Regions from separate parts of the Jeotgalibacillus haloalkalitolerans genome, predicted to be linked through region 1. Evidence: riboswitches for the same ligand, from Rfam matches in the RefSeq annotation. Region 1 holds a riboswitch; each other region holds the start of a gene.
What was found. A riboswitch is a leader RNA that binds a small molecule or an ion and turns the genes downstream of it on or off. The one in region 1 is predicted to bind S-adenosylmethionine.
Positions count from the first base shown of each region.

Region 2: linked by a shared signal. The riboswitch ahead of UFB30_RS13505 (O-acetylhomoserine aminocarboxypropyltransferase/cysteine synthase family protein) and the one ahead of UFB30_RS11280 (Na+/H+ antiporter NhaC family protein) in region 1 are both predicted to bind S-adenosylmethionine.
Region 3: linked by a shared signal. The riboswitch ahead of UFB30_RS14380 (bifunctional homocysteine S-methyltransferase/methylenetetrahydrofolate reductase) and the one ahead of UFB30_RS11280 (Na+/H+ antiporter NhaC family protein) in region 1 are both predicted to bind S-adenosylmethionine.
Region 4: linked by a shared signal. The riboswitch ahead of UFB30_RS10265 (L-cystine transporter) and the one ahead of UFB30_RS11280 (Na+/H+ antiporter NhaC family protein) in region 1 are both predicted to bind S-adenosylmethionine.

Region 1 is NZ_JAXQNN010000003.1:227,155-235,238, forward strand. Features, by position in the region: gene UFB30_RS11265 (MFS transporter) at 1-985, opposite strand, end outside; gene UFB30_RS11270 (MerR family transcriptional regulator) at 1,152-1,910, shown strand; gene UFB30_RS11275 (SRPBCC family protein) at 2,025-2,477, shown strand; SAM riboswitch class I at 2,572-2,679, shown strand; gene UFB30_RS11280 (Na+/H+ antiporter NhaC family protein) at 2,820-4,121, shown strand; gene UFB30_RS11285 (GH32 C-terminal domain-containing protein) at 4,396-6,813, shown strand; gene UFB30_RS11290 (glycoside hydrolase family 68 protein) at 7,191-8,084, shown strand, end outside.
Region 2 is NZ_JAXQNN010000005.1:103,548-111,631, reverse strand. Features, by position in the region: gene UFB30_RS13530 (cation:proton antiporter) at 1-113, shown strand, start outside; gene UFB30_RS13525 (GntR family transcriptional regulator) at 402-788, shown strand; gene UFB30_RS13520 (ABC transporter ATP-binding protein) at 785-1,690, shown strand; gene UFB30_RS13515 (hypothetical protein) at 1,662-2,402, shown strand; gene UFB30_RS13510 (hypothetical protein) at 2,399-3,139, shown strand; SAM riboswitch class I at 3,231-3,348, shown strand; gene UFB30_RS13505 (O-acetylhomoserine aminocarboxypropyltransferase/cysteine synthase family protein) at 3,464-4,765, shown strand; gene metX (homoserine O-acetyltransferase MetX) at 4,779-5,849, shown strand; gene UFB30_RS13495 (aliphatic sulfonate ABC transporter substrate-binding protein) at 5,902-6,876, shown strand; gene UFB30_RS13490 (ABC transporter permease) at 6,890-7,663, shown strand; gene UFB30_RS13485 (ABC transporter ATP-binding protein) at 7,678-8,084, shown strand, end outside.
Region 3 is NZ_JAXQNN010000006.1:70,868-78,951, reverse strand. Features, by position in the region: gene UFB30_RS14410 (DEAD/DEAH box helicase) at 1-149, shown strand, start outside; gene UFB30_RS14405 (cobalamin B12-binding domain-containing protein) at 242-901, shown strand; gene UFB30_RS14400 (STAS domain-containing protein) at 905-1,651, shown strand; gene UFB30_RS14395 (potassium channel family protein) at 1,681-2,337, shown strand; gene UFB30_RS14390 (SOS response-associated peptidase) at 2,361-3,002, opposite strand; gene UFB30_RS14385 (DUF4352 domain-containing protein) at 3,152-3,682, shown strand; SAM riboswitch class I at 4,002-4,108, shown strand; gene UFB30_RS14380 (bifunctional homocysteine S-methyltransferase/methylenetetrahydrofolate reductase) at 4,192-6,042, shown strand; gene metH (methionine synthase) at 5,990-8,084, shown strand, end outside.
Region 4 is NZ_JAXQNN010000003.1:46,534-54,617, forward strand. Features, by position in the region: gene UFB30_RS10255 (Ltp family lipoprotein) at 1-531, opposite strand, end outside; gene UFB30_RS10260 (hypothetical protein) at 883-1,503, shown strand; gene UFB30_RS10265 (L-cystine transporter) at 1,739-3,127, opposite strand; SAM riboswitch class I at 3,209-3,312, opposite strand; gene UFB30_RS10270 (hypothetical protein) at 3,623-3,943, opposite strand; gene UFB30_RS10275 (CotY/CotZ family spore coat protein) at 4,182-4,763, opposite strand; gene UFB30_RS10280 (acyl-CoA dehydrogenase) at 5,127-6,356, shown strand; gene UFB30_RS10285 (SDR family oxidoreductase) at 6,353-7,126, shown strand; gene UFB30_RS10290 (TetR/AcrR family transcriptional regulator) at 7,179-7,742, shown strand; gene UFB30_RS10295 (3-hydroxyacyl-CoA dehydrogenase family protein) at 7,987-8,084, shown strand, end outside.

The sequences.
Region 1 (8,084 bases):
ATTGCAGCAACCCCATTGGAATAAATAAAATCACCGCAAATGAAAATAAAACAAACAGCAGCAAGTAATAAAAACAAACAGACGTAAAGAGTGTCAGAAACGTTGAAGCATTATAAAGCTTCCTGAGATGTGATGCTTTTTCGGTGAACTGCTTTTTCTCCCACAGCTGATGCGCTGAGATAATCCAGAATACCATTGCAAGGATTGAGATGTTTGAAAGCAGGAACATCCTCCAGACGCTGTATTCATTGCTCAGCATCCACAAGGTCGGAAACACCAGTGCATAAGCGCCGGTTGTAAAAGCAAGCATAATGACTTTCTTGAATGATGAAAACATGACCCATGGCTTATTAGCACGGACCATACCGGTTAACAGACGCAAAGCACTGCCGGAGTATGAATTCACTTTAAATCTCACATCAATATTTTCTGTATCTTCAGGTGTTTCTCTTTTAATTGGTGATACTTTATCAAACCCTTTTCTGCCTAACAGCCTCTTTGGATTTCTTGTTTTTAGTTCTTTATCTTCTGTCTGATCCTTCTTTTCGAGCCTTTGTTCAGCTCTTCTCCGGCCCTCATCAGACGTTGTATAAAACATTTCATTTACAAGCTGCAGGATTGAATCCCTGACTCTGCGTGCAAGCGGAACTGCGCCAAGACCAGGCAGGCTGATTAAAGCAACACGCTCCTCTTCATATGCTTCTGCGATAATCGCTTTTTTACCCTGAAGCAGTGGAAGGTCTGTAATCGCTACTGTAAAATTCCATTTGTTCTCGTCTCTCAATGATAAAATGGCCCTCATCACTTCTTCAGACTGATCAGTGCCACCTGTTATAGAATCAATTGAGCAGTCTATTTTCCAGTGCCGATGATCATCAACATAATAATCCAGCAGTTCAGGCAGGTCAGCTTTCAGCGAATCAATTAATTCTTTTGGATATCCCGGTGCCGCGATCAAGCCTACTGTATAATCAGATCCGCTCATTTTCTCACCCCGCAAATTCTATGTATGTCTTACTTCTTTAACCTAAAATGAGGGTGTTAAAAACGCTCATTTCCAATTTATAATATTTATATAAAAAAATATGATTATATCTGTTGACCTTCACGCAACGTAAAGCCTTATGCTTAATCTGTCAGGAGGGGTTTAGATGGAATATACAGTTCAGCAGCTGGCAAAGCTGTCCGGTGTGAGCGGCCGCACACTGAGATATTATGATGAGATTGGTCTGTTAAAGCCTGCGAGAATCAGTTCCTCAGGTTACCGGATTTACAGTCAGAAGGAATTGGATCTGCTGCAGCAGATTCTCTTTTACCGGGAGCTTGAGGTGAGCCTTGAGGAAATTAAAAATATCATTCATCACCCGGATTTTGATCTGATCTCAGCTTTGCAGCAGCACGTTGAAAAACTGGAGGAAAAGCATACCCGTCTTGAACAGATTATTTCAACCGTAAAGAAAACGATTGAAAGCAAAGAAGGAGGTACTCCAATGTCAGATCAGGAGAAGTTTGAAGGATTTAAGAAAAAGATGATTGATGAAAATGAAGAGAAGTACGGAAAAGAAGTGCGTGAACAATATGGAGATCATGTTGTAGATGACAGCAAAGCCAAAATGATGGGGTTGTCTGAGGCTGACTTTAGACGGATGAATGAAGTGGAGAAAGCACTTTTTGAAGCCCTGAAGAATGGCTATGAAACAGGTGATCCTGCTTCGCCTGAGGCACAAAAAGCAGCTGCACTGCATAGGGAATGGCTGAGCTTTACCTGGCCAAAGTATACAAAAGAGGCGCATGCAGGTCTTGGGGATATGTATGTGAGCGACGAGCGGTTTACTGCGTATTATGACAAACACTTTGAAGGCGCAGCAGTATTTTTACGGGATGCGATTGATGTTTATACGGGAAAATGATATTGATCGAATAGTCATCTGCAGACGTGCAGATGACTTTTTAGGCTGTACCGACTCTATAGTTTAAAATAAAGATTAAGTTCAATTTATGGTAAAACGAAAGGGTGGACAGCAATGATCACATGGAAAGAAGAAACAATCATTACTGCGAACATTGAACATGTATGGGACTTATTCAAAGATAAAAACATCAAAAGAATTATGCCAAAGGTGTTATCACACGAGCTTGTGGAAGGTGAGGAGACTGTAGCTGGCGCAAAGCATCAGCAGCAGTACGGTGAGGGTAAACGCGTGGAGACTTATATTGTACATACCCTCGCTTATGAAGATTATGAAAATGAAAAGTTTAAGAAAGTAAACTTTGTTCTTGGCAAAGCCTTTGACACGACCTTTTCTTTTAAACTGGTAAAAGAAAGCGAACAGCAGACCAGACTCATCTATGAAGGTGAAAATAAGGGAGCTAATTTTATAGGCAGGGCAATGCTGAAATTTGCCGGTAATAAGCAGGATCATCAAGTTGTACTCGATTTCCTTAAAAGAGTAAAAAGTGAAGCGGAAAGTGCCTGAAGAGAGATTGAATATTCTTAATTTAAATGATTGTATTGACTTATCCGAGTGAATCACTTATATTTCAACAATCAATAAAAACTTCATAACCATCTTCTTATGATGAGAGGCGGAGGGACTGGCCCTTTGAAGCCTCGGCAGCGGACTCGCAAGTTGAGTACTGTGCCAATTCCAGCAGGCGTTTTTGCCTGAGAGATAAGAAAAGTTGTTTGCTTATACAAGCCTCTTCTTTTTCTTATTGGAGAGGTTTTTTTGTGTCCTGAAAAACCTTTCCAACGTTTAATTCACCCCGGAGTGGGTACATTCAGCAGGGCACGATACTATTTCAGGAGGCTCGGACAAATGAATCAGGAGAATATTCAAAGCAATCCGCTGGCACTTATTCCGTTCGGCGTATTCATTTTACTTTTTATCGGATCAGGTATTTTAACAGGCGACTTTTATTTCATGCCTGTATTAGTGGCATTGTTCACAGCGATTTTAGTGGCAATGCTCATGAATAGAAAAACAGATTTTCAGACGAAAACGATGCAGCTTGCAAAAGGTGGCGGACATCCGAACATTATTTTGATGGTTGTGATCTTCCTTTTAGCCGGAGCTTTTGCTTCAGTAGCAGAGGGAGCTGGTGCGGTTGATTCAACCGTTAACCTTGGACTGTCACTGCTGCCGCAGAATCTGCTCATTGTCGGTCTGTTTGTGATCGCATGCTTTATCTCAATTTCAATGGGAACGTCAGTCGGAACAATCGTTGCGCTGGCACCAATTGGTCTTGGACTTTCAGAACAGACAGATATCGGTGTGGCGCTTGCTATGGGTGCAATCGTCAGTGGTGCAATGTTTGGTGATAACCTGTCAATCATCTCTGATACGACGATTGCAGCAGTTCGCACGCAGGGAACAAAAATGAAAGATAAATTTAAGGCGAATATCTTTATCGTATTACCGGCCGCCATTATTACAGCGATCATTTTTGGTGTGCTGACAACCGGCAACAGTGCTTCAATTGATGGGGATAACCCATATAATTTAGTTCAGGTGCTGCCTTATCTCGGTGTATTGATTTTTGCTGTAGCCGGAGCAAATGTGATTTTGGTGCTGCTTGGCGGAATCATTTTTGCAGGAATTGTTGGTCTTGCGCTCGGACAGTACAGCTTTATGGACTTAATCGGTCTGATTGGTGATGGCTTTACAAATATGCAGGAGCTCGCGATGATCGCGATTCTGCTTGGTGGACTAGTGGAGCTGATCAGAGCAAACGGGGGAATTGAATCCCTGCTTCAGGCAGTAACGAAACGTGTGAAGACGAAAAAAGGCGGGGAAGCCGGTATTGCAGGGCTTGTAAGTACAGTAAACCTTGCGACGGCTAACAACACGATTTCCATTATTACTGCTGGACCGCTTGCAAAGCAGATTGCAGATGAGTATGACATAGATAAACGAAGGTCAGCGAGTTTACTTGATATTTTCGCGAGCTCTGTGCAGGGTGTGATCCCTTATGGCGCGCAGCTTCTGGCTGTTGCAGGGGTCGCTGGTATTTCGCCGGCTGAGATTGTACCGTATTGCATTTATCCGATTCTGATTGCATTGTCAGGTGCAATTGCGATCGCGATTCAATATCCGAGATTTATAACAAAAAATGATTAGATGAAGGTCTGCCTGGCAATTAGTTAATCACTGACTGCCAGGCAGACTTTTTTAATTGAAAGGATCCCTGTTGTGGAAGAGCACAATCAGTGCTATTTTCTCTTTATTCTTGAACCTTTCTATCCGAGCTGTTAAGATTTAAAGCAATTTGATAATCTCATACAGCAGGATTGTGACTGATAAGCAGGCAAGACCTGAAAACAGGAAGAGACCATTAAGGATCTTCCATGTTTTCGGGTCTTTTTTATTTCGCATAATCAGGGAGGAAGAAAGAATGGATAAAAAATGGTTTGTATTAGCTGGAGGAGCAGGTGTTGCAGCGACGATGCTGATATTGTCACAGCAAACCGATCAGCCTGTTCCGGATCAAGAACAGGAAAGGACGCAGGAAGTGAATGAACGGTCAACCGAAAGAGTAGAAGATGCACCGGCACCCACTCATGTATTAAGTGAGGATGCGCTTCATCAATGGGCGTTTAATGAAGCACGCGGGATTGCTGCTAAGGATGTTGGCTTGGATCAGCTTGATGATGTAACAGCAGCAAAGCCGTCAGGTCTTGAATGGAAAAGTGGTATTGATCATGGTGCTCTGCTATTTGATGGATATTCCAACTGGATGGAGAGGCCTCCTGAGAATGTTCAGGTGCCTGAAGGGTCGTTTTCTATTGAAGCATGGGTAGCACCGAGAGCCTATGAATGGGGAGATGAAGGAAAAACTTCTGCAATCATCAACCAGCATGACAGGGAACAGCAAAAAGGTTTTATCGTTGGAATGGGGAGACACGGTTATGTTACCTTTCAGCTTGCCCTGAACGGGGAGTGGCATGAGCTCTGGTCTCCGGCAGGAAAAGTGTTGCCAAAGGATCAATGGTCGCATATTGTTGCTCAGTTTGACCAGAAGGCAGGAAGAGTCCAGATTCTGATCAATGGGAAAGTCGTTGCTGAAAAAGAAGTATCTGCTGATATGCAGCTCACCCCTGCTGAAAATATACCGCTGCAGGTTGGAAAACATAATCAGGCAACTGCAGTTTCTGAAGTATTTCAGGCAAATATGTTTAATGGTCTTATGGACAATGTTTCGATATATGGGCGTGCTTTTTCGGAAGAAGAAATTTTGCAGCAGGTCAATGAAGTGAAAAATCAATACAATGGTGAGCTGCCGGCACCTGAGACTTCTTATGATCGAACTGTCTATCGAGGAGATCGTTATCGTCCGAACTATCATTTTACGGCACCACAACACTGGATGAATGAACCCCATGCGCCGATTTATTATAATGGTGAATATCATTTGTTCTATCAGTTCAACCCTGCAGGCCCATTTTGGCATCAGATTCATTGGGGGCATGCAACGAGTGAGGATATGATTCATTGGGAGGACCGGCCGGTAGCCCTGAGTCCGACTGAAGGAACTGTAGCCAGGGATGGTGTCTGGTCGGGCAGTGCTGCTTATGATGAAAATGGTGTGCCGGCTCTATTCTATACAGCCGGACACGATGAAATGATCCCTAATCAGATGACAGGTATAGCCAGACCAGGAAACCCTGATCATGCAAAGCTGGATGAGTGGAACATGAATGCTGACGCTGTCACTGTTCAGGAGGAAAACCTGACTACGCCTGAGGGGAAAGTGTTATTTGGGCAGTTCCGGGACCCTTACGTCTGGAAAGAGGGCGACAAGTGGTTCCAGCTTGTAGGGTCCGGAGTTGAAGAAGCAGGAGGAACTGCACTCTTATACAGTTCAACTGATATGGAGAACTGGAATTATGAAAAACCGTTCTTGATTGGAGATAGTATGGAATTCCCTAAAACGGGTGATGTGTGGGAGCTTCCATTCCTGGTGCCAATTAAAAACACTAAAACAGGTGAGGAAAAACATGTCTTTATGATCAGCCCGTATTACATGGAGTCCAGTCCCTATGCAGCGCGATTCACCTTTTACTGGATTGGCAGCTGGGATGCTGAGACAATGACATTTACACCGGATCATCAGGAACCGCGTGAATTTGATTATGGAGAGCATTTCACCGGTGCGCAAGGGTTTGTCGATCATGAGGGGCGCAGTCTGGTCACGAGTATTTTGCAGGACCGGCGCTCCGAGCAGGATAAATATGAATCCGGATGGGCGCACGGGGCAGGAATGCCGATCGAGTTATTTCTGAATGAAAAACAGGACCTGGGGATTAGTCCAATTGAAGAAGTCGCTTCTCTCAGACAAAAAGAACTTGTCTCAATTGAAAATGCCACAATGAAAGAAGCAAATGAAGCATTGCAACATGTGCAAAGTGACCAGCTGGAAATCGAACTGGAGTTAGACGTCAGCGATACAAAACACGCAGGGTTAAAAGTACTGGTATCACCTGGAAACGAAGAAGAAACTTTTTTGTTTTATAACAACGAAGACGGTTCCTTCAATATTGATCGAGGCCGCTCAAGTCATAATCCGGACATTGAAAAAGGTGTTCAGGGGGGGCCGGTAGAATTGAATGGGGACACTTTATCACTGAGAGTTTTTGTGGATAAATCTATTATTGAAGCTTATGCTAACAATGAAAAAAGCATTTCATCACGTGTTTTTCCGGAGCTTGAAGAGTCTAAGGGAATTGAAATTTATGGGATTGAAGGTGCACCAAAAGTAAATAAATTATCGGTTTGGCAAATGGAAGAAGCGATACCTGAAGAGCGCGATTAAAATGAGCTAAATGTCTGATCTTTTTAATTTTCTGAAAAACCTTTCAGAAATGAATTGAAAGCGGTATGCAAATGACGATAGCCCCCCTTCCTGGATTAAAATGAATAATTTAATTTGTATTTAATGGGAATTTAAGATGAAAATACACATTTATCAGGAAAGGTATAACCGCCTATTGAATTGTGAACAGTAAGTGACTAGAATGAGAAACGTAAATCAATAGCGCGGGATTGTGACTGGAAAGCAGGCAAGACCCAAAATGTGAAAGAGGATAACAACGCCCTTTTTAATAGGCGTCCTCTGACCATTTTGGGTCTTGTTTTTTTATTTTCTAATGAGCACTCCTGTACATAACAACTAAATGGAGGATGAGAAAAGTGGGAAACACAAAACGTAAAACAAAAGTAATCGGCAAGCTGATTATTGCCGGTGTGCTGACTGTCAGTGGTTTGACAGCTATTCCGGCGCAGGCAGAAAGCAATGCAGCGTATGATACATCCGTATGGTCACGTCAGATGGCTGAAAAGGTTGAATTAACAAAGGACAATACAGCACCGGAAATTGACACAGACTTTGATCTTGTCGCACCCGATCACTGGGTATGGGATACATGGCCGCTTCAAAACCGTGATGGCTCTTTAGCTAAAATTAAAGGATACCGTGTGGCATTTGCTCTTGTTGCACCGCGTAATCTCGGATGGGGTGCACGTCACACAGAAGCACGTATCGGCATGTTCACGTCTAAGAACGGAAAAGACTGGACTTATCAGGGGATTCCTTACGAATATGAAGAAGCACTTGGTCATATGCAATGGGCCGGCAGTGCAATGTTAGATGAAGAAGGTAAAGTACACTTTTTCTATACGGCAACAGGCGAAAAAGAAAACTGGCAGCAGGATAACTGGGAGAGAACTGCTCCACAGAAGCTTGCTAAAACGACATTTGATATAAGTGCAGATAAAGAAGGCGTCCATTTAACAAACGAAGGTGAGCATGAAATTATGCTTGAGGCTGATGGTGAGTATTATGAAACAATTGAGCAGGCAGACAGCCCGATTATTACTGCATTCCGTGATCCTTACTTCTTTCAGGATCCTGCAACTGGTAAGGAATATATTCTGTTTGAAGGTCAGACTGGAGACAACTATGACTATCTGAAGCCTGAAAACATCGGTGATGAAGAGTATCGTCAAACAGCTGATGTTCCAGCAGGAGCTGAAAAATACAACGGAAATATCGGGATCGCAGAAGTGACAGATGATGATGCCTCA
Region 2 (8,084 bases), on a different contig from region 1:
CTGGCACGGGAGAAATTGAAACCGTGATGACCGTTTCCTTTATTGCCGTATTGCTGTCGCTATTTATACAAAGTATAGGCGTTCATCCGTTGGCAAAGGTGTTGAAATCATAAATACGAATTAAAACTGCACAGCAATTGTGCAGTTTTTTTGTGAGTCTTTCGTCATGAAGCTGTGAACCTTGTTTATTTTTCTAAGGACCACCCTGTTTATTCTGAGAACGCACCATGTTTTTCTACGAACTTCCACATGTTTTCTCCGAACATGCCTCACTTTTCCACGAACCAACGCACGCGCCCAATATCAAAAATTTCCACAAACACCTATTGCCAAAGATTACAAAATACTATATAGTACATTACAACAGTAATGCACTATATCAGATAAAGGAGGTGACTGAGCTGATGCTGAATGCAGACAGTACAAAACCGATTTATATACAGATTGCAGAGTGGCTGGAAACAGAAATTTTGCATGAACGATTTAAAGCACATGAAAAGATGTTTTCGCAGTACCAGCTGGCTGATCAGTTCAATATCAATCCGGCCACAGCAGCAAAAGGGCTGACCATACTTGCAGATGCAGGGATTCTATATAAGAAAAGGGGACTTGGGATGTTTGTGACAGAAGAGGCGGCTGAACAGATCCGCCACAGGAGAATCAACGAAACTCTGGCAGCGCTTGTATCCGATGTAGTTGCCGAGGCAGAACACCTGAATGTAAAAGAAACAGATCTGATCCACATGATTCAGCTGGAGCAAAGTCGCCGGAAAGGGGAAACGTCATGACGGTTATTGAATGCAGACATCTTGAGAAAAGGTTCAAAAACGGTGCCGGTGTAAAAGATGCGGACTTTATCATTCAGGAAAATACGATTACCGGCATTGTCGGAAGAAACGGGTCTGGTAAAACAACGCTCATGAAAACGATCGCCGGTTATTTAAAAAAGACAGGCGGGGACATCAGTGTGTTCGGTGAAAAGCCCTTTAACAGCCTGAAGGTATCTGCCAACAGTATGTATCTTGATGAATACACTGTTTTCTCGAATGCGCTGACGACGAAAGACATTTTGCATCACCACAGCCGTTTTTATCCGAACTGGGACGCAGAGCTTGCACAGCGTCTTGCGGAGTATTTTGCCTTACCCATGAATGTTGGAACGGATTATCTGTCTAAGGGACAGAAAAATACGTTTTTCGGAATCCTTGGTCTTGCAGCACGCTGTCCGCTGACGATATTTGATGAGCCGACAACCGGCATGGATGCCTCAGTCAGAAAAGATTTTTACCGGGCACTGCTGAAGGATTATCTTGCACATCCGAGAACGATTCTGATTTCAAGTCACCACCTTGATGAAATTGATGAATTGATTGAAGATCTGCTGCTGATTGATGGGGGACGTTCGGTTCTGCATCTCCCGATCGAAGAAGTAAAAGAGTATGCGATGGCTGTCACCGGCCCGACTGTTCAGGTTAAAAGCTGGTCAGATCAGCAGGAAGTGATTGCCCGTCTTGAAGAAAAAAGCGGATTCTCAACAGTGGTTGTGAAAAATCATTTTACTGCGGCTGAGAAAGCAGCTGCGCGTGATCTTAGATTTTCGCCGGTGTCTGCGAGTGATTTGTGTGTGTATATGACGAGAAGAAATACAGGGGGGATTGATGATGTCTTTAGCAACAGTCAGCACGGGTGATGTGATCCGGCAGCAAGTGATTTATAAATGGTATTCCTATACGTATCTGCTGCGCAGTCTTGTTCTTCTGCAGGTGATCGGGATTATATTCTCTGCGATTGGATCTGGAGGAATGGCGACGACTAATGATTTGTTTTCGATTGAAGTGTCAACCTACTCGACGAATACTGTTTTTGCTTTCACGATATTCTGGATGTTCGTTACGCCGGCTATGCTCACTGCTAAAAACTATTTGTATGAAGATTTCTCATTTGTTACAAACCGTTTCATTTCTCAGGTTTCCAATGCAATTCTGTTTGCTTCTGTTGTCTTGATTGCTGCCATTTTTACTGTATTGAGCAGCTATCTGATTTATCTCATTATGTTATTGGTACGTCCGGCAGAGTATTTTCCCGGGCTTTCAACGGTAGGGTCACCCGGGGAACTGTTCATTGCAGGTGCCGGTATGTTCGGGTATTACTTAATGGCTGTTGCGCTTGGGTATCTGTTTGGAACATTATTGAAGATCAGTAAGCTGTTTTTTGCACTGATCCCGGCAATCATATTTGTTCCGAACATCCTGCAAAACTACGTTCTATTTGAATTCGCTCATCTCTTTTATGTTCAGGAAAGCTCACTGCTGATTTTTCTGGTAAAAGCACTTTTTACTGCAGTCATATTGTATGGTCTGGCAGTAGCGCTGACCAATAATAGTGAGGTGAGAGAAATATGATGTTCCTTGTTCAAATACTTCCAATCGCACTCGTTTTACTGATTTTCACACTCTTTTGGAGAAGAAGAGAGCAGCAATTAAAGCCCAAAAAACAAAGAATATTTACTGGGAAGCTGTTGCGTACCCGACTGATCTATATCATCTATTCCGGCGTTCTCTTGGTTGCTATGGCTGCATATTATATTTTACCGGTATCAGCTGATGACACGAATGCCATGTCAGAAGCGGAACCATCAGACTATTACTTTGACCTGTATGGACCCGCTCAGCAAAACAGGTTTGATGATATTGCGCCTGAATTTCTGGTGGAACAAAAGCAGTATGATTTTTCAATGGACCGGCTGATTATTCCTGCGCCAGGTTATGGGTCGTCTTATGGAGATGTGCTAATTGCTGTTACAAAAGATGAAGAGGTTGACCGTGAAATTCTGATTGACATTTATGAAACACCTGTCGTATTAAATGGTTATGACATTACGGAAACCATCAAAAGAGCAGAAGTGTCAATTGCCGCTGGTACAGTGAATGTAGAAAACTCATTTCACACCAACAGGCTTCAGTTCAATCAGTTTAATCCACCGGTTGCCGCACAGCAATTCATGAAAGGGGAGCGTGCGGACCTGGCTTCAGGCTTAAATTATTCGAGTGGCATGAGTGTCATCCATCTGCGGGTTCCGGCACACATAGAAATTCAGTCCGATCCAGAAGCAGAGGTAATAGAATTCAAAGCCCAATAAAATAAATATTCAGAAAAAGGTTGACTTCCTTTTTCAGACTCTTTATAATCCTCAACAAGAGCAAACACAACATGTACTTACAACTTTATAACTCTTATCCAGAGTGGCGGAGGGACTAGGCCCTGCGATGCCCGGCAACCAACGTATCAAATCCTGATACGGAAAGGTGCTAATTCCTACAGACCCTGAAAAGGTCTGAAAGATAAGAGGAGGATATATAACCCTCTTCTTATGAAGGGGGTTTTTGTTTTCCCCTTTCACCTTCATCCAGTTACAACTTCACTGTAAAAAAATCCATCAACTCACTAAAGGAGAGATTCATTCATGACCAACAATCAGCCGCAATACAATATTGAGACGCTATTACTTCACGGTGCAACAGAATCAGATCCGACTACGAATTCAAGAGCAATCCCGATCTATCAGACAACGTCTTACACGTTTGACAGCGCTGAGCATGCGCAGAATTTATTCTCACTTGCTGAAGAAGGAAATATCTATACACGAATCGGAAACCCGACAGTCGCTGCTTTTGAAAATAGAATCGCGCTGTTAGAAGGCGGAGTCGGTGCTGTGGCAACAGCTTCCGGCATGGCGGCAATCACTTATGCAGTACTGAACCTTGCAGGCGCAGGAGATGAAATTGTCGCTGCTGCAAATCTTTATGGCGGCACTTACAACCTTTTCGCCCAGACGTTGCCGAGATACGGTGTGAATGTAAAATTTGTTGACGGGACAGACCCGGAGAACTTCAGAAAAGCGATCGGTCCGAAAACGAAGGCTGTCTTTGCAGAAGTGATTGGAAACCCGAGTCTGCATGTACTTGATACAGAAGGAGTGGCAAAAGTCGCTCATGAAGAAGGCGTTCCGCTGATTGTTGACAGCACATTTGCAACGCCTTATCTGAACAAACCGATTGAACACGGGGCAGACATCGTTGTCCATTCAGCAACGAAATGGATCGGTGGACACGGCACAACGATTGGCGGTGTCGTTGTAGATGCAGGAACATTCAATTATGATAACGGACGCTTCCCGGATTTTACAACGCCTGACCCAAGCTATAACGGATTACGCTTTGTGGATCTTGAAGCAGCGGCATTTATCGCAAAGCTGCGGGTGAATCTGCTGCGTGATACAGGCGCATGCCTCAGCCCTCAAAATGCATTTTATTTATTGCAGGGACTTGAGACGCTGCATCTGAGAGTGGAGCGTCACGTGGAAAACGCGCTGAAAGTCGCTGAGTATCTGGATCAGCATCCTTCAGTTGACTGGGTGCAGTATCCGGGTCTTGAAAGCCACTCATCATATGAGGCGGCGAAAAAGTATCTGCCTAAAGGAGCCGGATCAATTATTGTATTTGGCATTAAGGGTGGACGCGAGGCAGGCAGAAAAGTGATTGATCATACGCAGCTCTGGTCACATGTTGCTAACGTTGGGGATGCGAAATCACTCATCATTCACCCGGCTTCAACAACACACGCACAGCTGACAGCTGCAGATCTTGAGGCAGCCGGCGTAAAGGAAGAGCAAATCAGATTATCAGTCGGTATTGAATCTGTTGAAGATTTAATTAACGATTTAAATCAGGCGATTGAAAAAGCGGCAGTACCAGCGCATTCGTAAGGGAGGAACCACCATGGGAGAGACATTAACTGAGAAGGTCATGCATCGTGAAGGGACAGTTAACATCGGTTCTTTGACACTTGAATCCGGAAAAGTGATAGATGATGTCTCTCTCCGCTATGAGCGGTCAGGAGATCCGTCATTACCTGTGATCCTGATCTGTCACGCGTTAACCGGGACGCACCAGTCAGTCGGAACGGAGCAGGATCCGGGCTGGTGGCGTGGATTTGCCGGTGAACATGCTTACATTGACTTAACAAAGTTTCAGGTGATTACATTTAACGTTCTTGGCGGCTGCAGCGGTTCTACAGGTCCAGATTCACTTAATCAAAACGGTGAAAAGTACCGCACAGCCTTTCCATTTATCACGGTAAAAGATATGGTGAACGCCCAGTATCACGCCTGTCTGAAGCTTGGAATCACAAGCCTGCACGGTGTCATAGGCGGGTCACTCGGCGGTATGCAGACACTTGAATGGTGCATCAGCTATCCTGATTTTATGGGAAAAGCAGTGCTCCTTGCAGCGACGCCATCATTAAGTGATTACGGGATAGCTTTCAACCGGATCGGAATTCATGCGATTGAAAATGACCCGGCCTGGAACAACGGCTTGTATGAAAATGCCTCTGACGTAAAAGGGTTTGAGGTTGCCAGAATGGTCGGTCTTGTCACTTACAGAAGTCCCTACCTGTTTACAGGCAGATTCAACAGAGAAGAAAAAGAAGTGGAAGAAAAGCAGCCATTTTATCAGGTGGAATCCTATTTAAAATACCAGGGTGAAAAAATCACGAAACGGTTTGACCCGAACAGCTATTTGACACTTTTATATGCGATGAATCATCACGATATCAGCAGGTATCACGGCAGTATTCAGGAAGCAGCCGGGAAGATTAAGTCAAAGCTGCTTGGCATTGGATTTAAGGGGGATCTGCTATACCCGCCGAACGTAATTGAACAGTTTATCAGCTATGTACCTGAAGCTGACTTTCATGAAGTCGATACAGATTTTGGTCATGACGGCTTCCTCGTTGAATTTGAAAAATGGGGGGAGCTCGTCAAATATCATTTTGAAACTGGACAGTAAAAGCTGTCCGTTTCTTTTAAACATAATTCTGAGTAAACAGGGAGGAATATAAATGAATAAATTAAGTGCACTTATCTTATCATCAGCGGCAATCGGGGTCCTCGCTGGATGCTCAGCAAACGCCAGTTCAGATGAACAGCCGGAAAAAATTACGCTTGATTATGCTTATTATTCACCAACGAGCCTTGTACTGAAAGAGCAGGGACTGGTAGAAGAAGCACTGAAGGATGAAGGAATTGAAGTGGAGTGGGTACTCAGTCAGGGAAGTAATAAGGCACTGGAGTTTCTTAATTCCAGAAGTGTTGATTTTGGGTCCACTGCAGGAGCGGCAGCCCTGATCGCAAAATCAAACGGCTCTCCGGTGGAATCCGTTTACTTATACGCAAAGCCGGAGTGGACTGCACTTGTTGCAGCTGAAGGATCAGATATTCAGTCAGTGGAAGACCTGAAAGGAAAAAAAGTCGCCGCAACGCTTGGAACAGACCCTTACATATTCCTCCTTCGTGCACTTGAAGAAGCAGGGGTATCCTCAGATGAAGTGGAAATTGTGAACCTTCAGCATCCGGATGGAGCAAATGCATTATCTTCAGGTCAGGTCGATGCATGGGCCGGACTGGATCCGCATATGGCAAGAGCAGAACTGGATACGAATGCAGAACTGTTTTACCGGAATCCTGACTTTAATACGTATGGAACACTGAATGTCAGATCAGAATTTGCTGAAGATTATCCTGAGATTGTGGAAGAAGTAATTGCGCAATATGAAGCAGCACGTGAATGGACGATTGCGAATCCTGATGATGCCGCACAAATTCTTGCAGATGAAGCGGAAATGAACCTTGAGGTGGCAAAAGCAAGTCTTGCCCGCAATGACTTTTCAAATCCGGTCATTGGAGATGAACATACTGAAGCGCTGATTGCAGCGGGTGAGGTGCTGCGCCAGGAGGAAGTGATTGATCAGGATGCAGATATTGAAGCACTTGTTGATGAATTGTTAAACCCGTCATTTACAGAGAGTCTGGAGTAAAGGAGGGAGCGGTATGAAAAATAAATTGAATCTGATTGGACTCGGACTGATCCTCCCAGTTGTGCTGATCGCTGTCTGGGAAGCAGCGGCCCGACTCGGCTGGATCGAATCATACCTGCTGCCAGCCCCGACCGTTGTGGTCACGTCAATAATTGAAATGGCACAGGAGGGTACACTCTGGTCGCATGTGTCCATCACATTATACAGAGTGGGGGCAGGATTTCTGATCGGAACCGCAGCTGCCCTGATAGTCGGTGCAGCAGTCGGATACTTTAAACAGGCAGAAAGGCTGCTCGATCCGATTCTGCAGGCATTCAGATCTATCCCGTCACTTGCCTGGGTTCCATTATTTCTTTTATGGATGGGCATTGGAGAGCCTTCTAAAGTCACGTTAATCGCAGTCGGCGTATTCTTCCCGGTTTATTTAAATATCGTATCAGGTATTCAGGGTGTCGACAGAAAGCTGATTGAAGTGGGAAAGGTCTATCGTTTCAGCTCACTGCAGTTAGTCAGAAGAATTATCCTGCCGGCGTCTCTGCCATCGTTTCTCGTAGGGATCAGGAGCGGACTTGGCTTAGGGTGGATGTTTGTCGTTGCTGCAGAGCTGCTTGGTGCAAGTGAAGGACTTGGATATCTGCTTGTACTTGGGCAGAATACATCTTCACCGGAATTAATTATCGCAAGTATCATCTTATTTGCAGCACTCGGTAAAGGGACAGATGCACTGCTCAAAGGAATTGAAGCAAAGTCATTGAAGTGGCAGGATAACCTGCAAAATGCTCAGTAAAAGAGGTGACTGCATTGTTAACAGTAAAAAAAGCATCCCGCTTATTTAAAGATGGGGCAGCCGGATTTAAGGATATATCCTTCACTGTTCAAAAAGGTGAAATTGTCGGTATTCTCGGGACGAGCGGCTGTGGTAAAAGTACGCTGCTGCGCGTACTGTCAGGACTAGATCAGGCAGACAGCGGCACAATTCACTTACATGACGGCAGCGGAAAAGGAGCAGGCGTTATTTTTCAGGAACCCCGGCTGATGCCCTGGCTGTCAGTAGAAGATAACGTGCTGTTTGGATTTAAACATCCTGCAAAATACCGTGAGCAGGGTGCACATTATTTATCCCTCGTAGGGTTAAGTGAATTTTCAAAAGCACTTCCACGTGACCTGTCAGGTGGAATGGCGCAGCGAACTGCGATTGCGCGGGCACT
Region 3 (8,084 bases), on a different contig from region 1:
CAGGCAGAACAGGCCGGGCAGGAGCAAAGGGAACGGTTCTATCCTTTGTGACCCCGGGGGAAGTGAAAAAAATTAAGCGATATACAAAGGAATTGGGTGTAGAGCTTGAAGAGGTGACGATGTACCGCGGTGAGTGGCAGTCTGTCTGAACCCTGAAAGTGGAATAGTTGACTTTCTGTAGCAGAACAACGAAAATCTGTATATAAGTTAGACACTCGAAAAATTAAGGAGTGATCATATCATGGAAACCGTAACGGATTTCACACATGTTCTGCTTGATGGAGATCAGGAAAAGGCATGGGAGTATGTCATGAATGAAGTGGAAAATGGAACTTCCACTGAAGATATATTTTATCAACTGTTGACACCTGCAATGGTTGAGATCGGAAAGAAGTGGCAGGAGAATGAAATCTCAGTTGCAGATGAACACCTTGCAACGACTACGTGTGATTTTACACTGGCGCGTTATAAGCATGAAGTTTTACTGCCAAGAATTAAAAATAAAGTACAGGATCAGGGAAGAGCTTTATTTTTCTGTGTTGAACAGGAGGAGCATGACCTTGGCATCCGTATGATTGCACAGATCTTTGAGGAAAATGGCTATGAAGTCCGCCTTATGGGTGCTAATCTGCCTGTTGAGTTTGTATTAACAATGGCAGTGAACTGGGAGCCGGATGTGATAGGGATGTCGGCAAGTATGCTGAAGCAGGGAGAAAAAGTCCCTTCATATATACAGAGACTGATGGAACGCTTTGAAAACATTGAACTGCTGATCGGCGGAAGATTCCTATCACTTCCTGATCAGCTGCTCGATAAAGCTGATGACACGAAGGTAACGATCATTCAGGAAGGAAGCGAGCTATCTGCCTGGCTGACAGATCGCACTAAAGGAGGAAAATAAAAGTTGATCCACCTTAATGCCATGCCGATGCCTGTGGTGATCATTGATCATTCATTAAATATAGTAGAAGCTTCGGGCAAAGCACTGAAACTGCTTGGCAGATCCGCTTCATTTCTCGATTGGGTTGATCATGAAAGCCGGGAAAAAGCCGTCAGATTTATACAGGATAAGCATGTAGAAAAGTTAGAGTTGAATTTAGTCACTGTAGAAGGAACCATTTCACTGTTTACCGTCCAAATCGAGTGGGATGAACACCAGGCGGTTATGATCCTCCAGCAGGAAGATCATATGATTGTTCAGCTGATGAATAAAGTGAAAGAACATCAGCGCCGTCTTGAAGAAAGTGATATGGAACTGATTTTAAAAAAGAATGAACTTGAAAAGTCATTTGTACGTATTAATGAATTAAGTACTGCTGCCATACATTTAACTGGTGCGATTGTGCTGATCCCAATCTTCGGGGATTTAAACGTTACTCTGATCCAAAATAATCAGCAGCGGATTTTAAATAATATTTATGCGAATCACATCGATGAAGTGATTATAGACCTGCAATCAGTCGGTCAGATGGACAACGCAGGTGTTGATGAATTAATAAAAATGATTAAAGGCTTTTCACTGTTCGGAACTGAGTGTACAATAACCGGAGTGAAGCCGGAGCACGCTCCATTTCTTCATCAGATCAAAACGATGCAAAAGCTTACTTTTATAAATAACCTGGAGGATAAGCTCTCACGTATTGTTTATTAAAAGTAAGTGAATGAGAAAGAAGGATTGACATGAACAAACAATTTGCAGTACTCGGACTGGGCAGCTTTGGTGGACATCTTGTTGAAGAATTCCACGAAATCGGTGCAGAAGTGTTTGCGATGGACCGCAATGCAGAGTTAGTGGATAAATACTTTGATATTGCTACACATGTCATCCAGGGAGATGCACAGGATGAACAGCTTCTGATTCAGGCCGGAATCAGAAACTTTGATCTGGTTGTTGTATCATTTGGGGAAAATATTGAAGCAAGTATTTTAACAACGATTATTCTCACTGATCTTGGAGTCAAGGAAATCTGGGTAAAAGCCTCCAGTCTGTATCATCAGAAGGTTCTTGAAAAGATAGGTGCAACACGTGTCATCCGTCCCGAAAAAGATATGGCACGACGAATTGCCCACCGTCTGGCTTCAAAGCATTTTATTGATTATGTTGAACTGTCTGAAGAGCATTCAATGGTCGAAATTAAGGCAACGCCAAAAATTATCGGCAAAACAATCGCTGCACTGAATGTCAGAAACCGATTTGGCTGTAACATTGTCGGAATTTACAGAAGGCACGATATGCTTGTATCACCTAGCGGGGATGACCGGATTGAAAAAGACGATGTTCTGATTGTCATTGGTGAGAATAGAAAGCTTCACCGTTTTGAAAAACAGGGTGTATAACAAAAAGGTCCGTCATCTCTTAACTAAGAGGTGCCGGACCTTTTAAATCTGTCGTCTGAAATTGCTTCAGCCTTCAGCAGCCCGTTTGCACATGGCTTCAGGAGCTGTTTAAGAGAGTCTTTATTTTCTTCCGGATTCAGCCACTGATTGAACCTGTCTTTCTCAAGTATAACGGGCATTCTGTTATGAATATCAGCCATCAGATCATTTGGTTCAGTTGTTAAGATTGTACAGCTTCTGATGATCTCGTCCCCATTCCGCCATGACTCCCATAAGCCTGCAAATGTGATCGGTTCTCCGTCAAGCCTCTTAATCTCAAAAGGCTGTTTTTCTTTCCCTGACTTTTTCCATTCATAAAACGAGCTTGCCGGTATAAGACAGCGCTTTGACCCAAAGGCTTTCCTGAAGCTTGGCTTTTCTGCTACTGTTTCAGACCGCGCATTAAACGTTTTGTAACCAATCTTTTCATCTTTTGCAAATGGCGGAATCAGCCCCCACCTGAATGAAGCTGGATAACGGGTGCCATTTAACTGAACGACAGCTGCAGCCTGCTGACTCGGTGCAAGGTTTTCGTTAGGTGTATAAAGAAAATCATCTCGCATTTCGAATTGATAATATTGCTGCAGATTATACATCGCTTCTACCAGCGAAAATCTTCCGCACATTATACATCTCTCCTTTAAATGAATTCTAACAAAATATTGCGAAGATAGAGAAGATTTAAACTTATTTCCTTTTAAAGGTAATTAGTTGATTTGTTTCGATTTACGAATCATACTGAACCCAGACATACATATTCAGGAGGGTTTTCCATATGAAGAAATTTTGGTTAGTATCTGCAATGGCAGCTGCACTTATGCTGGCAGCCTGCTCAGACGAATCATCAGAGTCAGCAGAAACAGAAGAAGAAACAGCAACAGAAGAAGCGGCAGAAGAGACAGAGGATACTTCAGCAGAGGAGTCTGAAAGCGAAGAAAGCGCTGAACCTGAACTGTATCTCGTTGGGGACGAAGTGACAGCGGGTGACATCACGCTAACAGTTACTGACACAGGCGTAGCAGAACAGATCGATGACACAAACCGTATGTTTGAAATTAACATGACAGTGACCAATAACGGTGAAGAAGAAGTATCATTATCATCAGAAGACTTTACACTGACAGATCTTTCAGACGAAGAGAAAACGGCATACGGCGATCCATCAGAATGGACAATCGCAGCAGGAGAAACAGCTGAAGGCTCACTGCAATACGAATCAGCATCAACAACTGCATTCAAACTCTTAGGCACAATCGGTGAAGAAGAAGTTGAATGGAGACTGCCGGGAATTACATCTTTAGATTAAGTTGTTTTTAAATATGTAGAGTAAAAATATAGAATTTTTAATGAAATATTAGTGTAGCGGAGCGGAAGGCGGCGACTCCGGGACGAATAGAGGGAAGCTGAGACCCCGGAAGCCGCAGGCTGAGGAGGCTCAGCAACCTCCGTCCGGAAAGCGTCCGCCTGAAGCGCAGCGAAACGATTCAAGAGTCTGAGGCCTGGTCCCGGGCTCTTTTTTTAAGAGAATGAACCAGATCACATTTAAATACACTTTAATCACCGCTCCTATTGACACAACAGCCCTCTTTCTTGTAAAGTTGTCATAATTAATTGAATAGCGTGGATTCTTATCAAGAGAGGCGTAGGGACAAGGCCCGTTGAAACCTCAGCAACCTTCACATCAGTGAAAAGGTGCTAAATCCATCCTGCAAATAGGCAGGGAAGATAAGAAGCTTAGTTGTCTAAAGCCTTCTTATCTATGATGAAAGAGGGCTTTTTTGTATATACACGTTATTAAGCAGGAAGGGTGACGAAATGAATTTACTTGAAGAAATGAAAAAACGGATACTGATTGGTGATGGCGCAATGGGAACCCTCCTGTATTCATATGGTTCTGACCAGTGCTTTGAAGAATTAAATCTTTCACATGCAACACATATACAGCAGATTCATCAGGCTTATATAGATGCAGGAGCAGATGTCATTCAGACAAATACTTATGGAGCAAATTATCATAAGCTTGAGCGATACGGTCTCGAGGAAAAAGTAAAAGAAATTAATACTGCAGCTGTTAAAAACGCGAAGGCTGCGGCAAAAGAAGATACGTTTATTCTCGGTACAATCGGCGGGATCAGAAGCTTCCGTCCACAGTCCATTGATCTGAATGAAATTAAGCGGACATTCCGGGAACAGCTTTACTGTTTACTGTTAGAGGGAGTAGACGGTTTACTGTTTGAAACGTATTACGATTTTGAGGAACTGGCAGCAGTCATTGAAATTGCCAGAAAAGAAACGGATCTGCCAATTATCGCGCATATTTCGGTTCAGGAGCCGGATGTCATGCAAAATGGTAAGCCGGTCGCTGAAGCACTGCTTGAGCTTGAACAGCTTGGAGCGGATGTAGTCGGGCTGAATTGCAGGCAGGGACCATTCCATATGATTAAGTCACTTGAGCAGGTGCCGCTGCCGGAAAAGGCGTATCTGTCCTGTTATCCAAATGCCAGTCTTCCATCTTACTCAGAAGGTTCTCTTCAGTACAGCAACAATGCCGATTATTTTGGAGAGGTGGCGCCTGCATTCAGAGAACAGGGCGTGAGACTGCTTGGTGGGTGCTGCGGAACGACACCTGATCATATCAGAGCATTCAGTCGGGCTTTGAAAGGTCTTGAACCAATTACTGAAAAAAGAGTAGAGAAAGCTGAAAAAATCGTGGTGCGCTCAAGACAGAAGGATCTGCCTGAGCCGCTCACAGACATTGTCAGAGACCGCAAGTCAGTCATTGTTGAACTGGACCCTCCTAAAAAGCTGTATACAGATACCTTTATTGAAGGCGCGAAAGCACTAGGCGCAGCAGGAGCGGATGCCGTTACACTTGCTGATAATTCCCTGGCAAGCCCGCGCGTTTCCAATGAATCACTCGGTTATTTGATTAAGCAGCAGGGTGTGCGTCCGCTCGTTCATTTAACGTGCAGAGACCGTAACCTGATCGGCCTCCAAAGTCACCTGATGGGACTTCATACACTTGGACTTCACGATATACTTGCTGTCACAGGTGATCCGACAAAGGTTGGGGATTTCCCTGGTGCGGCTTCAGTTTACGACGTATCATCGTTTGAACTGATCGAAATGATTCAACAGCTGAATAACGGGATGTCCATGTCAGGGAAAGACCTCGGAGAAAAAGCATCCTTTACCATTGGCGCCGCTTTTAACCCGAATGTCAGAAGTGTGGAAAGAGCGGTACAGCGTCTTGAGAAAAAAATCTCAGCCGGCGCTGATTACTTTATGAGTCAGCCTGTATTTTCAGAGGAAAAGCTGATTCAGACAGCTGAAGCAGTAAAAGATCTTGGCAAACCTGTATATATTGGTCTGATGCCGCTGACAAGCAGTAAAAATGCAGATTTTCTGCATAATGAAGTACCGGGTATCAAATTGACTGAGCAGGTAAGAGACCGCATGGCTGCAGTGTCAGGAGATCGTGAAAAGTCATATCAGGAAGGGCTTGCGATTACAAAGTCTCTAATTGATACAGCGCTTGATCTGTTTAATGGCATCTACCTGATTACACCATTTATGCGCTATGAAATGACAGCAGAACTAACACGCTATGCCAATGAGCAGGCGGCAAAGCGAGGAGGAAACCAACGTGCGCACATTATTCAATGAACAGCTTGAGAAAAGAATCCTGATTATGGACGGTGCGATGGGCACGATGCTACAGGATGCGAACCTGACAGCAGAAGATTTCGGTGGGGAAGACCTTGAAGGGTGTAACGAAAACCTGAACCGTACACGTCCGGATTTATTAGAAAAAATCCATGACGCCTACTTTGAAGCAGGTGCAGATATCGTGGAAACTAATACATTTGGCAGTATGAGCGTGGTGCTGGAAGAGTATGATATCGCTTCTGATGCGTATAAACTGTCTCGTCTTGGCGCTGAAATTGCGAAAAAATCCGCTGCGAAATGGTCTACTGAAGAGCGCCCGCGATTTGTTGCAGGCTCTATGGGTCCTACAACAAAAACGTTAAGCGTAACAGGAGGCGCCACTTTTGAACAGTTGAAAGCGTCTTATGCTGAACAGGCAAAAGGGCTGATCGATGGCGGTGCGGATCTGTTATTAATTGAGACGAGTCAGGATTTACTGAACGTTAAAAGTGCCTTCCTCGGTATTCAGGATGCATTCAAGAAAACAGGTAAAGAACTGCCGCTGATGATCTCAGGGACAATTGAGCCGATGGGAACAACGCTTGCGGGTCAGACAATAGACTCTTTTTATATCAGCGTTGAGCATATGAACCCTGTATCCGTGGGGCTGAACTGCGCAACAGGACCTGAGTTTATGCAGGATCATATCCGTTCACTTTCAGAAATCAATCAGTCTTATGTCAGCTGTTATCCGAATGCCGGACTGCCTGATGAAGAAGGTGTCTATCATGAAACACCTGAGACCCTTGCGAAAAAGCTGAGCGGATTTGCTGAAAAAGGCTGGCTGAACATTGTTGGCGGCTGCTGCGGGACAACGCCTGCACATATCAAAGCGATCGCTGAAGCCATGAAGCATTATGAGCCGCGTAGACATAAGCCTAAAAAAGAGCACACGGTATCCGGTATTGAGCCGCTGATCTATGATGATCCGTCGATGCGCCCGCTGATGATCGGTGAGCGTACAAACGTCATCGGCTCAAGAAAATTCAAGCGCCTGATCGCAGAAGGTAAAATTGAAGAGGCTTCTGAAATTGCACGCGCCCAGGTGAAAAAGGGTGCGCATGTCATTGATATCTGTCTTGCGGACCCCGATCGTGAAGAAGAAGCGGACATGGAAGTCTTTATGCAGGAAGTCGTTAAAAAAGTTAAAGTGCCGCTTGTCATTGATTCAACTGACGAAAAGGTCATTGAAAAGGCGCTGCGCTATTCACAGGGTAAGTCAATTATCAATTCAATCAACCTTGAAGACGGACTGGAACGTTTTGATGCAGTTGTACCGCTTGCCAAACAATACGGTGCCGCACTGGTTGTCGGCACGATTGATGAAAAAGGAATGGGTGTGACAGCTGAAAGAAAGCTTGAAATTGCTGAACGCTCCTACAAAATTTTAACAGAAGATTACGGTGTGGATCCGACAGATATTATTTTTGATCCGCTTGTCTTCCCGGTCGGAACAGGTGATGAGCAGTATATCGGTTCCGCCAACGCCACAGTTGAAGGGATCCGGTTAATTAAAGAAGCCTTTCCGGAGACGCAGACTGTGCTGGGCGTCAGTAATGTTTCATTCGGTCTCCCGCCGGTTGGACGTGAAGTGTTAAACGCTGTATACCTGTATCACTGTACACTCGCTGGTCTGGATTATGCGATTGTTAACACAGAAAAGCTTGAACGCTTTGCCTCCATTGATCCTGAAGAAGTCAAAATGGCTGAAAAGCTTTTATTTGAAACCACTGACGAAACACTCGCTGACTTCACGGCATTTTACCGTGGGAAAAAGAAAGAAACCATTTCTGATCTTCCGGATATGACGCTGGATGAAAGGCTAGCCTATTATGTCGTTGAAGGAACGAAAGAAGGACTGCTTCCCGACCTGGAACAGGCACTAAAAGAGTTTGATGAGCCGTTGTCGATCATTAACGGGCCTTTAATGACGGGTATGAAAGAAGTAGGCAGACTGTTCAATGATAATCAGCTGATCGTTGCCGAAGTGCTCCAGAGTG
Region 4 (8,084 bases), 180 kb from region 1:
AATTGCATACTGAGCTTCTTCTTCTAAGAATTGTTCTCCATGTTCTGAGACAAGTTGATCAAAGATTGCAGCTTTGGACATATACATTGAATCAGAATAGTTTTCACCTGATTTTAAGGCATTCTCATTCCAGTCAGCGTCAACATTATCAATTGCATATTGGGCAGCGTCTTCAGGGAATTGCTCTCCATATTCGGAAGTCAATTGGTCAAAAAGGCCAGCCTTTGACATGTACATATTATCAGAGTACATCTGAGCTTTCGTTAAAGCAGACTTAAATTCAGTTGGGACGTCATCCTCAACTGCTTCCTCTTCCGCAGGCTCTTCAGTTTCCTCTGCAGCTGAAGCTTCTTCAGTCTCTACTTCTTCTACCACTTCTTCAGCAACCTCTTCAGTTTCTTCAGCAACATCATTTGCGACTTCTTCCGTGTCACCAAGATTTGCAATCGCACCAAGGACGAAAATCACTGCAATTGTTACAAACCACCAGCGTTTGTAGATCGGCTTCTTTACTTTATCTTTCTTAGCCATTATAAAATCCCCCTAATAGGTATAATTTGTTTCGGATACAATGTTACAGCAAATTTGAAAAAATAAAAGACTTTATTACTTATTTTCTTCCAAAAAATTTACTGAATTTTATGATTTTCATAATTTAAGTGTATGAATGCCATTTTTACATTACATATTTCAAAATTTGAAAAGGGCATAAGGACGGGATAGAATGCATTTATATAAAACAATTTTCACTTAAAAAATCATTTCTTTAATAGTGTTAATTATACAAATACTAGAGTATAGGTATAATGTTTCACTAATTTGTGCTAACATGTACTGGTGTTAAAATACATAAATTAGAATTATGTGGGGGTTTACTTAAATATGAAAAAATTCAGCTACCTTTTATTATTAATTTCAATGCTTGCTTTGGCAGCTTGTTCATCAGAAGAAGATACAAGTAACGGTTCTGGTACAGCAGAGGATTCAAAGGAAAACAAAGAGGAACAATCTGTGGAAGTGGACAAGGGGTTACTAAATGTAGAACTGACACTTCCAGCTTCAATGTTTGAAGGTCAAGATATTGACCAGCTTATCGCTGAGGCAAAAGAAGATGGTGCAAAAGATGTAACGAAAAATGATGACGGTTCTTTAACCTATAAAATGTCTAAATCAGATCATAAGGAAATGATGCAGGAAATCGAAGCTGGTATGGAAGAGTCACTGAATGAGCTCATTACAGGTGAAGATTTTGTTTCGATCAAAGATATATCTCATAATGACTCTTTTGACGAATTTACTGTAACTGTTGAGAAGGAAGCTTTTGAAAATAGCTTTGATGGATTTGGTATTTTGACTTTAGGAATGACAGGAATGATTTATCAGGTGTATGACGGAGAGGACATTGACTCAGCCAAAGTTACGGTTTCTATTGTAGACGAAGCTACTGGGGAAGAATTTGATAAGTATGTTTATCCTGATGATATGGAAGATATCGAAGGCTAATTATAGTCAGATGTTAGTCTGGACATTATCAAATCAATTGAAATAAACAAAACGACCTTGAAAAGTGCAATGCTTTTCAAGGTCGTTTTAAATGTTAACGATCTGCAGTAAATATATCTTGGGTACGGAGACTTCCTTTGCGTAAAAACATAGAAGTCCATAGCCGACTTGTAATTAGTGGATATGTGACATAAATCAAAGAGCAAGCATAAGCATTGCTTTTAATTCGCTATCTCTAAGCCTCCACACTAACCCGCGTAGACCGGTCATTATACAGATCCACATCTAACTCATTCGTCACCTTACTCGTCAACACCCCGGCAGTCATACTGCCACTCACATTCACAGCGGTTCTTCCCATATCAATCAATGGTTCAATGGAAATCAACAGACCCGCTAAGCCGATCGGAAGGTTCAGGGCTGACAGGACAAGGATTGCAGCAAAGGTTGCGCCGCCTCCAACGCCTGCAACACCAAAGGAACTGATTGCCACAACGGCGATGACCGTTAATATAAACGACGGTGTTAGAGGATTGATTCCGACGGTTGGCGCAATCATGATCGCGAGCATGGCAGGATAAACACCTGCACAGCCGTTTTGCCCGATAGATAATCCAAATGAGCCGGCAAAATTAGCCGTCCCATCTTTTACACCTAAATTCTGCTGAGTCCGGATGTTCATCGGCAGAGCACCGGCACTTGTGCGCGTTGTAAACGCAAAAGCGAGAACAGGAAATGCTTTTTTGACAAACGTAACTGGGTTTAGGCCTGAGATTGTCAGCAGGATCAAGTGAATAATAAAGACCACACCGAGTGCAACGTACGAAGCAATCACAAATTTGCCGAGATTGACTATGGCATCAAAGTTTGTTGTGGCGACCGTTCTCGCCATGACCGCAAGCACACCATAAGGCGTTAATCTTAAAATTAATGTCACAACGCGCATGACGATCGCATAAAGAGAGTCGACAATCTTAGAAAATAATTCTGCCTGTTCCGGCTGTTTTCTTCTGACACCAAGGAACGCCAGACCAAGAAAAGCTGCGAAAATGACAACTGAAATCGTGGAAGTCGGGCGTGCACCTGTGAAGTCCAGGAAAACATTTGACGGAACTAAAGCAAGGATTTGCTGCGGAAATGTTACATCCTCTACTGTGCCATACGTTTCTTCTAATGAAGCAGCGCGTCCTGTTTCCGCTTCACCCTGTTCGATTTGAATCGCTTCAAGGTTAAAACCAGCAGTAGTTGCAATCCCGACAGCAGCTGCAATCGCAGTCGTTCCAACCAAAATCCCGATAATGAGTGCGCTGATTTTTCCGATATTCTTTGTTAAAGTCAGCTTCGTAAAAGCCGCAAGAATTGAAATGAAAACCAGCGGGATCGCGATCATCTGTAACAGCCTGATGTAAGAACCGCCAATCAAATTAAACCAATCAGCCGTCGTCGTAATAACGGCAGAATCGGATGGATAGATCCATTGCAATGCAAATCCAAGGATAATCCCGAATGCCAAACCAAGTAAAACCCTTTTCGAAAATGATACGTGCTTCTTTTTAAGAACGTAAAGAAAAATAATGAGAGCAGCTAACACGAATAAATTGACACTAACTAAAAAAATGTCCACAAAACTTCCTCCTCTAAATGAATTTTAAACATAAAAAACTTCCAGTCAGAAAAATAAACTGGAAGAAAAAACATCAATCCAGTCTTATCTATCAAGAAACACTTGCTGGAATTGGCACAGTACTGATGAGTCAGTCTGCTGCCGAGGTGTCATTGGGCCAGTCCCTCAACCTCTCTTGATAAGACGATTTATTGAGTTTATGAAGTATCCCGATAAAAATACTTGGTTTTTATATTAGCGAAACGCAGATGGACTGTCAATATTTATTTTTTCTGTCAAAGAATGCTGTTTGTGAAGTTGGGAAGGGGATACGTACACTGGTTTATATTCGTTTGAGGGCTGAAGTTCGAATTCCTTAGAAATAAGAAGGTGGAGGTATCACAAGTATATTCATCAATTTATTTTGTAGAACTGTAAATTGTAACGCCAGTTAGATAACTCTCGCATCATTTAACGTAATGATGCAGGAGTTATCTCTGTCACTTGAAACATATTTCAATTTGCTACTCTGTTTGATGAAGTAGCATTCATTCTTTTTTTCTGATCTTTACGCTCTAAAAATACTGGTAAGACATTCAGGATGATCGAAATAATTGTTAATACCCACAGTGCCCATTGAAAATTAACGACTTCCCTGACAGCTGACCAGTCTTCTCTTGCTACCTGCCCCGCTACAAAGCTGATCTCTGCACAAAGTGTGAGTGCTGTAAATGATAAGCCTGCAGCCATTGCGAGCTTATAATCCTTTCCTGCAGAAAACAAATAAATATTAATTAGTGTTGCTGCGATTGCAATAAAACCTAATATGATCCACATAACATTTCCCCCATAGATTTCTACTATTAAAATTTTCACTGGCAGGCGCATGATAAAAAACCTGTAAATAGTAAAAATAATTAATATTACCTTATCATAAATTCAATAACTGGAAGCAAATTTCCCAAAATGTATAATTTCTAAATAGAATTCAAAAAAAGCAGCAAAAAGATACTCGGTTGTATCCTTTTGCTGCCTCGCTCAAGTCCAAAGACCCTTAACGTTTAGTCCTCGTTTTTTAAACCCTGTCAAACTCAGATACAGATATAGGCGTGATTGGATCCAGACATACGATACCGCAGAAACAATTCAAGTCTACTGTCAGGCAGATGCCAGTTGCCTGCAGGTTTCTGATGCTGTCTCCAGGGAAGAAATCGCATATTGTTTTTGCTTTTCCATTTTCTTTTTCTTTTACTGATGCTGCAGGCGCACCCCCTCCCATCGGAACTGGAAGTAGTAATTCCAGCTGGACGCAGCACTTATCTTTTTCTCTGTCTTTATCTTTATCCACAAACTTTTTTGCCCGGAAGATAGGTGTTTCAACACACTTTAAAGCGGTCATTCCAGATCCGCCAACAGGTGATTTGTATACGCCACTTCCGATAAACGGTTTGCAATCTCCCTTGCAGTAAAGTGCGAAGGGAATAGTAGTAGGACCATTTCCATTCCCATTAGTCCCGATTGGTGATAGCAGTTTTCTGATTGCCTGGTCACATCCTGTTACACAGCACCCATTATTGTTAGCAGCTACCTCGTCCTGAATTCTCACAATCTCGTGAACAATACCACAGACACATGAATCTTTTTTTTCGCAACACATTTAAATCTCTCCTTTTCATAGTTGTTGTTGCATTAATATGTATATGAAAAGGAGTGACTTAATGCCTGTACAATAGCCTGATAGAAAAAAATAGACGAAATGATTTTAGAGTTTTATAGGAAAGGTGAAGGTGTATTGCCGGGCAAGTGTTCTTAAAATATATAAAGTTTTAATTTATGTAATGCTAGATTCTAAGGTATTAAAATTCTATAGATTTTCCACTAAATTAAGCCCTGCACCGTTTCAATCTCCTGGCTGGTGACAGAATCCCTCCCATTATTTAGTTGACTCCAATACCAAATCCGTTATACTAAAACCATACATACCGACCGGTTAGTTAGTAAAACAAAAGGGGATGGAAGTATGGATTTTTCTTATTCTGCTAAGGTGAAAGATCTTGAGAAAAAGCTCACTTCATTTATGGAGGAGCATGTGTATCCGAATGAAACGGTGTATGAGCGGCAGGTAAATGAAGGGGACAGCCGCTGGAGTAAGGTGCCGCCAATCATGGAAGAGCTGAAGGAGAAGGCAAAGGCTGAGGGGCTGTGGAATTTGTTTTTGCCTGAGAGTGAGTACGGGGCTGGCCTCAGCAATGTAGAGTACGCGCCGCTTTGTGAGATCATGGGGCGTTCGATGATTGGGCCAGAAGTGTTTAATTGTAATGCACCGGATACCGGGAACATGGAAGTGTTGGTGCGGTACGGAACAGAGGAGCAGAAGGAGAAGTGGCTGAAGCCGTTACTTGCCGGTGAGATCCGCTCGTGCTTTTCGATGACCGAGCCTGATGTAGCTTCATCTGATGCGACAAATATTGAAGCGCGGATTGAGCGGGACGGTGATGAGTATGTGATTAACGGCCGAAAGTGGTGGTCGTCGGGTGCCGGGGATCCAAGGTGCAAGATTGGCATTGTGATGGGGAAGACGGATCCCGGTGCTGATAAGTATGAGCAGCAGTCGATGATTCTCGTGCCGCTTGATACGCCGGGTGTGACGATTGAGCGGATGCTGCCGGTGTTTGGCTATGATCATGCGCCGCATGGCCACGGGGAGATTACGTTTGAAAATGTCAGAGTGCCTGCAGAGAATATGATTTTAGGTGAGGGAAAAGGATTTGCAATTGCGCAGGGACGGCTTGGACCGGGAAGAATTCATCATTGTATGAGGCTGATCGGTGCAGCGGAACGTGCGCTTGAGGAGTTATGTAAGCGTGTTGTGGACCGTCAAGCGTTTGACAAACCGCTTGCGAGTCAGGGCGTGATCCGTGAGTGGATTGCGGATTCGCGGATTGAGATTGAGCAGGCGAGACTGCTGACATTAAAGGCTGCTTATATGATGGATACAGTCGGCAATAAGGTGGCAAAAGCGGAGATTGCGATGATTAAAGTCGTGGCACCTTCAATGGCACTCAAGGTAATTGACCGGGCGATCCAGGCGCTTGGTGCAGCAGGTGTATCAGAGGACTTCCCGCTTGCAGCTCACTGGGCAAGTGCAAGAACGCTGAGGCTTGCGGATGGACCGGATGAGGTGCACCGCGCACAGATTGGCAGACTTGAGCTGAAAAAATATCAGGGGAACGGGAGGAATGAAAAATGAAGGTAATGGAATTGTTTGATCTGACGGGAAAGACAGCGCTGGTAACGGGTGGAGGACGCGGACTTGGTGAGCAGATTGCTGAAGGGTTTGCTGAGGCTGGTGCGAATGTGGTGATTTGTTCAAGAAAGCTTGAAGCGTGTCAGGAAGTGGCAGACCGTTTAGCAAAGCTTGGGGTTAATACGCTTGCGCTGCAGTGTGATATTTCGAATCCGGCTGATGCGGAGCGTGCAGTGAATGAAACTGTAGAAGCATTTGGTTCGATTGATATTTTAGTGAATAACAGCGGGGCAACGTGGGGCGCACGTGCAGAAGACATGCCGCTAGAAGCATGGCGGAAGGTGATGGACGTCAATGTGACGGGTACATTTTTAATGAGTCAGGCTGCAGGAAGAAAAATGATTGAGCAGCAGTCAGGCAAAATCATTAATATTGCTTCAGTTGCAGGGCTTGGCGGCACGGATCCCAGAGTGATGGACACAATTGGCTACAACACGAGTAAGGGTGCGGTCATTACGATGACGAAGGACCTTGCTGTCAAATGGGGCAGACACAATATCAACGTCAATGCGATTGCGCCGGGCTTTTTCCCTACGAAAATGTCAAAAGCAATCATTGATCAGGGGAAGGACCCAATCATGGAAGTGACGCCGATGAAGCGGTTCGGGTCAGATGATGATCTAAAAGGGGCTGCGCTATTTCTTGCCTCAAAAGCATCTGCTTATGTGACTGGTGACGTGCTCATTGTCGATGGCGGCACGCATGCGATGTAAGAGCGTGTGATATAATTTTAGCCATACTTTTAAAAACAGAGGCGTGAAGACTGTGAAGGAAAAAATTACGGAACAAAGTATACGATTATTTGAGAAAAAGGGATTCAGCGAAACGTCGATTCAGGATATCGTAGACGCAAATGGCGTGACCAAGGGAACGTTTTACTATTACTTCTCCAGCAAAGAAGAGCTGCTGATGGACATTCAGCTCCGCTATATCAATGATCTGCTCGAGCAGCAGGAAAACATCATGCGTGATGAGTCGAAAAACTGTAAAACAAAGCTGTATGAGATGGTGCATATGCTGATTAGCAATATCAAAACGCAGGGCGCCAGTGCAAAGGTATTTTTCAGGGAGATGCGAAACCTGAATGAGGAAAGACTTGCTGAGATTATCCCAAAGCGTGATCAGTTCAGACTGACAATTGAAGATCTGATCAAAGAAGGCATCGAAACAGGCGAATTCCGTTCAGACCTGAATGCCTCAATCGCAACATTCGGCGTACTAGGCATGGCCAACTGGAGCTACCAGTGGTACAACCCAGAAGGTGACCAGTCTGAAGAAGAAGTTGCGCGTTTATTTACAGATATGATTTTAAAAGGAATCGAGCTTTAAGATTAGAATTAAAAAATAAATTAGCAGTTGAAATTTTTTATACTTATTTTAGTGCAGCGGAGCGTAAGGCGGCGACTCCTGCGGCAGGAAAGGACGCGTGAGACCGAGCATGGCGAAGCCTGCGGGCTCACCGCCCGGCCGCGGAAAGCGTCCGCCTGAAGCGCAGCGAAACGGTTAGCAAAGTCAGTTCAGTTCTTTTTTTACACCAAACATACCAACCGGTCAGTACAAAGGAGGAAACAACATGAATGAAGTGAAAAACGTAACAGTCATTGGATCAGGCAGTATGGGACATCAGATTGGCATGCTATGTGCGCTCGGCGGATACGAAACAGTCATTCA